Linked DNA regions of Methylocaldum szegediense. The protein of the gene in region 1 interacts with the protein of each later gene in a pairwise test. Links are inferred from orthologs where the notes say so. Each region holds a gene or a part of one and is shown on either strand. Other genes may lie near its edges.

The links.
Region 2: the proteins of rlmN (region 1) and ftsZ interact in binary tests that used the Escherichia coli proteins (3 or more experiments, as listed by UniProt). The link is inferred for Methylocaldum szegediense from one-to-one orthologs.

Annotation. Positions count from the first base shown.
Region 1 is NZ_OX458333.1:2,302,164-2,305,430, forward strand. The notes cover bases 324-3,267. They hold rlmN (23S rRNA (adenine(2503)-C(2))-methyltransferase RlmN), read right to left. Parts: upstream 2,374-3,267; coding sequence 1,273-2,373; downstream 324-1,272. Other genes in these bases: hisS (histidine--tRNA ligase), read right to left, coding at 324-468; pilW (type IV pilus biogenesis/stability protein PilW), read right to left, coding at 506-1,276; ndk (nucleoside-diphosphate kinase), read right to left, coding at 2,348-2,779; thiD (bifunctional hydroxymethylpyrimidine kinase/phosphomethylpyrimidine kinase), read left to right, coding at 3,072-3,267. In the rest of the region: more of hisS, read right to left, coding at 1-323.
Region 2 is NZ_OX458333.1:4,116,096-4,119,300, reverse strand. What follows is about bases 109-2,990. They hold ftsZ (cell division protein FtsZ), read right to left. Parts: upstream 2,182-2,990; coding sequence 1,036-2,181; downstream 109-1,035. Other genes in these bases: ftsA (cell division protein FtsA), read right to left, coding at 2,227-2,990; lpxC (UDP-3-O-acyl-N-acetylglucosamine deacetylase), read right to left, coding at 109-900. In the rest of the region: more of lpxC, read right to left, coding at 1-108; more of ftsA, read right to left, coding at 2,991-3,205. UniProt on the Escherichia coli protein: Essential cell division protein that forms a contractile ring structure (Z ring) at the future cell division site. The regulation of the ring assembly controls the timing and the location of cell division.

The DNA.
Region 1 (3,267 bases):
GATACCGAGCTCGCGCCACAGCCTGGAACTCAGCAAAATCAGTTCCACGTCGATATCGGGTGTGTCGATGCCGTAAACCTCGACGCCCACCTGGTGGAACTGACGGTAGCGGCCCTTCTGTGGACGCTCGTGGCGGAACATCGGCCCGGAATACCAGAGCCGGTTGATCCGGTTGTACAGCAGGCCATGCTCCATGCACGCCCGCAGACAGCCTGCCGTGCCTTCGGGACGCAGGGTCAGGGAGTCGCCGTTGCGATCCTCGAAGGTGTACATTTCTTTCTCGACGATGTCGGTAACCTCGCCGATGGAGCGTTTGAACAGCTCGGTCTTCTCCAGCAACGGCAGACGGATTTCCTCATAGCCGTAGCTTGCCATGATACGGCGCACCACCGACTCGACGTACTGCCAGCGCGGCGTGCGGTCCGGCAAGATGTCGTGCATGCCGCGAATGGCCTGAATCTTTTCCATGGTCAAAAGCTTGTCGTGGGGTTACTGAAAACGGGAATCAATCGGCTGAAGCGTAGCGCCTGGCCTGAGCGGCCTCTTTACTGTCCGGAAACCTTGAACGCAGGGTTCGCGCGTAATCCCGGGCTCCCTGAAAGTTGCCTAGCGCGGCTTCCGTTTCCACGCCGATCCAAAGCGATCTCGGATCCGGCTTGGCCACGGCATGGTAACGTTCCAGGAAAGCACGCGCGGACATGTTTTGACCGGTCTCGCGGCTTAGCTCGGCCAGCTCGATCAACGCCGGGGCGAAGCGCGGATCATGCTCCAGCGCCTTGCGCAAATACTCCTCCGCTTCCCCTTTTCGCCCCGCCGATCGGGCACAAATGCCCGCATTGGTGAGCGCAATCCACGGCGAGTTATAGAGCTTGGAACCGATGACCTCCTGAAACTGGCTCATGGCTTCGGCGTAGCGGCCACGCGAGCACAGAAAACGGCCGTAGTTGTTGCGGGCACCGAAGTTCTCGGGATTGACCGACAAGGCCTTTTTGAATCGGCGTTCGGCGTCGGCGGGCTGATCCAGTCGCTGATAGAGCACAGCCAGAGCGTTGTAGGCCTCGCTGTTTTCTCCGTCCAGTTCGGTGGCTTTCATCAGATCCTGCAGAGCTACCTCGTAATTGCCCGCTTCCATGTATTGAATGCCCTTCTGGACGTAAATATCGGACTGACTGAGCGAACTGTAGGGATCGTTGGCGCGGCTCTTGTGCGTTTTCAACTCCGCACAGGCGACAAGTGCCGTGCAGACCAAAGGACCGACCAGCATACGAAGTTTCATGGCTGTACAACCTGTAACCGGTAATGCCTGCGTGTACGATCGTTCACCCGTCCCACCAACTGGCCGCAGGCCGCATCGATATCGCCGCCACGGGTCTTGCGTGTCGTGACGATCAATCCGGCAGCGTGCAAGATGTCGCTGAAACGGCGTATGGTTTCCGGACTCGAGCATCGGTAACCGGAACCCGGAAACGGATTGAAGGGAATCAGGTTGACCTTGGACGGAACATGGCTCAACAACCGGATCAAGGCCTTGGCATGCGCGGGCGTATCGTTGATTCCATCGAGCATCACGTATTCGAACGTCACCTTGCGGCGGTTTTCGCGGCCGACGTAGCGCTTGCAGGCGGCCAAGAGCTCCCGGATCGGGTATTTCCGGTTGATCGGCACCAATTCGTTGCGCAGCTCGTCGTCCGGCGCGTGCAGCGATACCGCCAGGGAGATATCACTCACCTCGGCCAGCCTGTCCAAGGCTGGAACGATGCCCGAAGTGCTGAGCGTCACCCTGCGCTTGGAGAGTCCGTAGGCGAAGTCGTCCAGCATCAGATTGGTAGCGGCGACCACGTTGTTGAAATTGAGCAGCGGCTCGCCCATGCCCATGAGGACCACATTGGTCACCCGCTCTTCGCCGAGTTCGCGCCGCGCCACCCAGAGCTGGCCCATGATTTCGGCGGCGCTCAGATTGCGGTTAAAGCCCTGCCTGGCCGTAGAGCAGAACGAGCATTCCAGGGCGCAACCCACTTGGGACGATACACACAAAGTACCGCGATCGTCTTCGGGAATGAAAACGGTTTCGATGCGGTTTCCGTCATCGAGCTGCAGCAGCCATTTGCAAGTGCCGTCCGTCGATTTCTGCACTTCCGCAATGTCCGGCCCCCGAATTTCGCAACGCTCGGCCAGACGAGCCCTGAGCGGCTTGCTCAGGTTGGTCATGGCCTCGAAATTGTCGACGCCACGCTGATGTATCCATTGCAGCAACTGCGTCGCACGAAACGGCTTTTCCCCGAGCTCGACAAAGAAGGCTTCCATCGCCTTCCGATCGAAACCGAGGAGATTCAGCTTCTCTCCGGAACTAACGGGTACGGGGACAGATTTCATTCTCTTTGAAGAAAAACGCGATTTCCTGTGCCGCCGTATCGGGTCCGTCGGAACCGTGCACCGCGTTTTCGTCGATGCTGACGGCAAAGTCGGCACGGATGGTACCGGGCGCGGCTTCCTTGGGATTGGTAGCGCCCATGATCTCACGGTTCTTGGCGATGGCATTCTCGCCTTCCAGCACCTGAACCATCACGGGGCCGCTAATCATGAAATTGACCAGATCGTTGAAGAATGGCCGTTCCTTGTGGACGGCGTAAAACCCTTCCGCCTGCTCGCGGGTAAGATGCAGCATCTTGGCCGCAACGATTCTCAGTCCTGCTTTCTCGAAACGGCTGTAAATTTCGCCGATCACATTCTTAGCTACGGCATCCGGTTTGATGATGGACAAGGTGCGTTCGACCGCCATTGGATCTCCTTGGTTCGGATTCACTGGAGTTGTAATGGATAAAAAAACCGAGCGACCTCGGTTTTGTAAAAAGCATGCGCCACCCAGATACGGGCAGGTAAAACATTGTGATTTTACTAGAAAATGGCGCGAATGATAAGAAAGACCGGACCTCGATGCAGGGCTTTAACGACGACGCGTCCGATCCGGGGCAGAGGTACCGACGAACGCGCGAGCTCGATCGAGTACAGTCTAGCCGAGCGCCCTCGGTCATGGGAAACTGGCGGGATCGAAATCCTGCTTGTACCCCAAGATGAAACCCTCCCCTCCCGTCGTACTGTGCCTGTCGGGACACGATCCCACGGGCGGAGCCGGCATTCAGGCCGATATCGAAACCGTCTGCCGACTCGGCTGTTATCCCTCGTCGGTCATAACGGCGCTGACCGTTCAGGATACGCGTAACGTCTACAAAGTTTTGCCGCAGAACGCCGAGGCGTTTCTGAAACAGG
Region 2 (3,205 bases), 1.8 Mb from region 1 along the record:
GGCTGCTCTCATGAAATAAATCGGCAACACGTCATCTTCCATGTAAGTCACCAATTCCCAAGCATCTTTCTGCTTGAGCAACTCCATAAGCAAGCGATTGTTCAGACCGTGCCCGGATTTATGGCCGGTAAACGAACCGATAAGGCTGTGCCCCAAAAGATAAAGGTCTCCAATCGCATCCAAAATCTTGTGTTTCACAAATTCATCCGCGCAACGCAAACCATCTTCGTTCAAAACACGATAATTATCCACCACGATAGCGTTATCCATGCTGCCGCCCAAGGCCAATCGCCGTTTGCGCAGGGCTTCGATATCGCGCATGAAACCGAAGGTTCTCGCGCGGCTCACTTCCTTCACGAAAGACGTAGAAGAAAAGTCGATGCTGGCTGTCTGTACCTCCTTGCGAAACGCGGGGTGCTCGAAGTCGATCGTGAAAGTGACTTTAAAGCCTTCGTATGGTTCAAAACTAGCCCATTTGTCGCCGTCTTCGACCTTCAGTTTGCGTTTGATCCTGATGAAGCGCTTCGGTGCGTTTTGTTCCTGGACGCCGGCCGATTGAATGAGAAATACAAACGGCCCTGCGCTACCATCCATGATGGGGACTTCCGGGGCACTGACATCGACGTAGGCATTGTCGATGCCCAGCCCCGCGAAGGCAGACAAGAGGTGCTCGACGGTGGAAATTTTCACATCACCCTTGACAAGGGTCGTTGACAGGGTGGTTTCGCCGACATTTTCCGGTCTCGCCTCGATTATGACGGGTTCAGGCAAATCCACGCGGCGGAATACGATACCAACGTTCGGAGCAGCTGGACGAAGGGTCAAATAAACCTTCTCCCCGGTGTGCAGCCCGACGCCGGTACCTCTGATGACATTTTTAAGTGTTCTTTGCCTGATCATTCGATTCACCTGTCTTGTTCTAATTATCCCCCAAAAATCCTTCATACAGCCCTGCATAGTCAAGCTGCTTAGGCGGGACAACCTGCAGGGCAGAAAGGAGCGACGGGGCGGACCGAAACGTCCCCACTAACTTCTTCAGTCGGCTTGGCGCCGCAAAAATGCCGGGATATCCAAATAATCAAGGTCCATATCTTTCTTCGTCTCCGCGCGTACATCGTGCTTGGGTTGCTTGCGGATTACCGTCGGACGCTGTAACTGGTCATAATCGATTTCACCGGTGTGCTTATGCACCAATTTGATCGGCGCCTCGTTGGTCTGGCGCTGGTTGCTCAAACCCGTAGCAACCACTGTAACCCTCACTTCGTCATCCAACTCCGGATCGATGGCGGTACCGATCACGACGATCGCATCATCCGAAGCGAAGTCTCTTATCGCGTCGCCCACTTCGTTGAATTCGCCTATGGAGAGCGTCTGGCATGCGGTCACATTGACCAGAACGCCGCGCGCACCTTGCAGATTAATGTCTTCGAGCAAGGGGCTGGCGATGGCCTTTTCCGCAGCCTGGCGCGCGCGGTGTTCGCCTGTCCCGACGCCAGTACCCATCATGGCCATCCCCATCTCGGACATTACCGTACGCACGTCGGCAAAATCCACGTTGATGAGCCCTGGGCGGGTGATGAGATCGGCAATGCCCTGCACAGCGCCAAGCAAAACGTCGTTCGCTGCGGCAAATGCGTTGATCAGACTGACGTCTTTACCCAACACCGTCAGAAGCTTCTCGTTCGGAATCGTAATCAGCGAATCGACGAACTGCCCGAGTTCCTCAATGCCCTTTTCGGCCACGCTGCGGCGTTTCTTACCCTCGAATGGAAACGGTTTGGTTACAACAGCAACCGTAAGAATACCGGCCTCCTTGGCAATCTCGGCAATCACAGGCGCCGCTCCCGTCCCGGTTCCGCCCCCCATACCGGCCGTAATGAAAACCATGTCGGCTCCTTCCAGAACTTCCATGATGCGATCGCGGTCGTCCAATGCCGCCTGCCGACCGATTTCCGGGTTCGCTCCCGCCCCTAATCCTTTGGTCAGCGCATTTCCCAATTGAATCACCGATTTTGCCTTAATACTCTTTAATGCTTGCGCATCGGTATTGGCGCATATGAATTCGACCCCTTCGACATGGCTGTTGACCATATGATTTACGGCGTTTCCGCCACCACCACCGACCCCGATAACCTTGATTACCGCATTTTGGCTATAAGAATCCACTAATTCGAATTGCATTGTTTCCACCCCGTTTTAAACTCACTTCCACTCGAATTTTCAATCCTAAAAATTCCCCGTGAACCAATTTTTCATCCTTGCCAACAACCCTCTGATGCCGGTTCCCAAAGGCATGTATCTCCCTGCCAGCGCCTGGTGCTGATTGCCGAACAAAAGCAATCCGACGCCGGTCGCATAAATCGGATTGCGAATCACATCGGTCAGACCGGTGACGTATTGCGGCAAACCCAAGCGTACCGGCATGTGAAAAATTTCTTCCGCTAACTCGACTAATCCCTCGACCTTGGCGCTACCACCGCTCAGCACGATCCCGGCCGCGATCAAATCCTCGAAACCGCTCCGGCGCAGTTCCTGCTGCACTAGCAACAGCAACTCCTCGTAACGCGGCTCGACAATTTCAGCGAGATTCAGGCGGGAAATCTGGCGCGCCGGTCTATCGCCGATGCTGGGTACCTCGATCGTGTCCTCCAGCTTGGCCAATTGGGTTAACGCACAGGCGTGTTTGATCTTGATTTCTTCGGCAAACTGGGTTGGCGTTCTAAGCGCGACTGCAATATCGTTCGTCACCTGATCGCCGGCAATGGGAATGACGGCCGTATGGCGAATCGCTCCGTCGGTGAATACCGCGACGTCGGTTGTGCCGCCGCCGATATCCACCAAGCAAACCCCGAGCTCCTTCTCGTCCTCTGTCAACACAGCTGTACAAGACGCGAGCTGTTCCAGAATGATGTCTTCGACTTCGAGACCACAGCGTCGAATGCACTTGACGATGTTTTGTGCCGCACTGACCGCCCCGGTAACGATATGCACACGGGCTTCGAGACGGATCCCGGACATGCCGACGGGCTCCTTGATCCCTTCCTGACGATCGATGACAAACTCCTGCGGCAGAATGTGAAGGATCTTCTGATCCGCCGGAATGGCCACCGCGCGCGCCGAATCGATCACGCGATCCACGTCGCTCTGAGTGACTTCCTTATCCTTGATGGCAACGATGCCGTGCGAATTCATGCTGTTGATATGG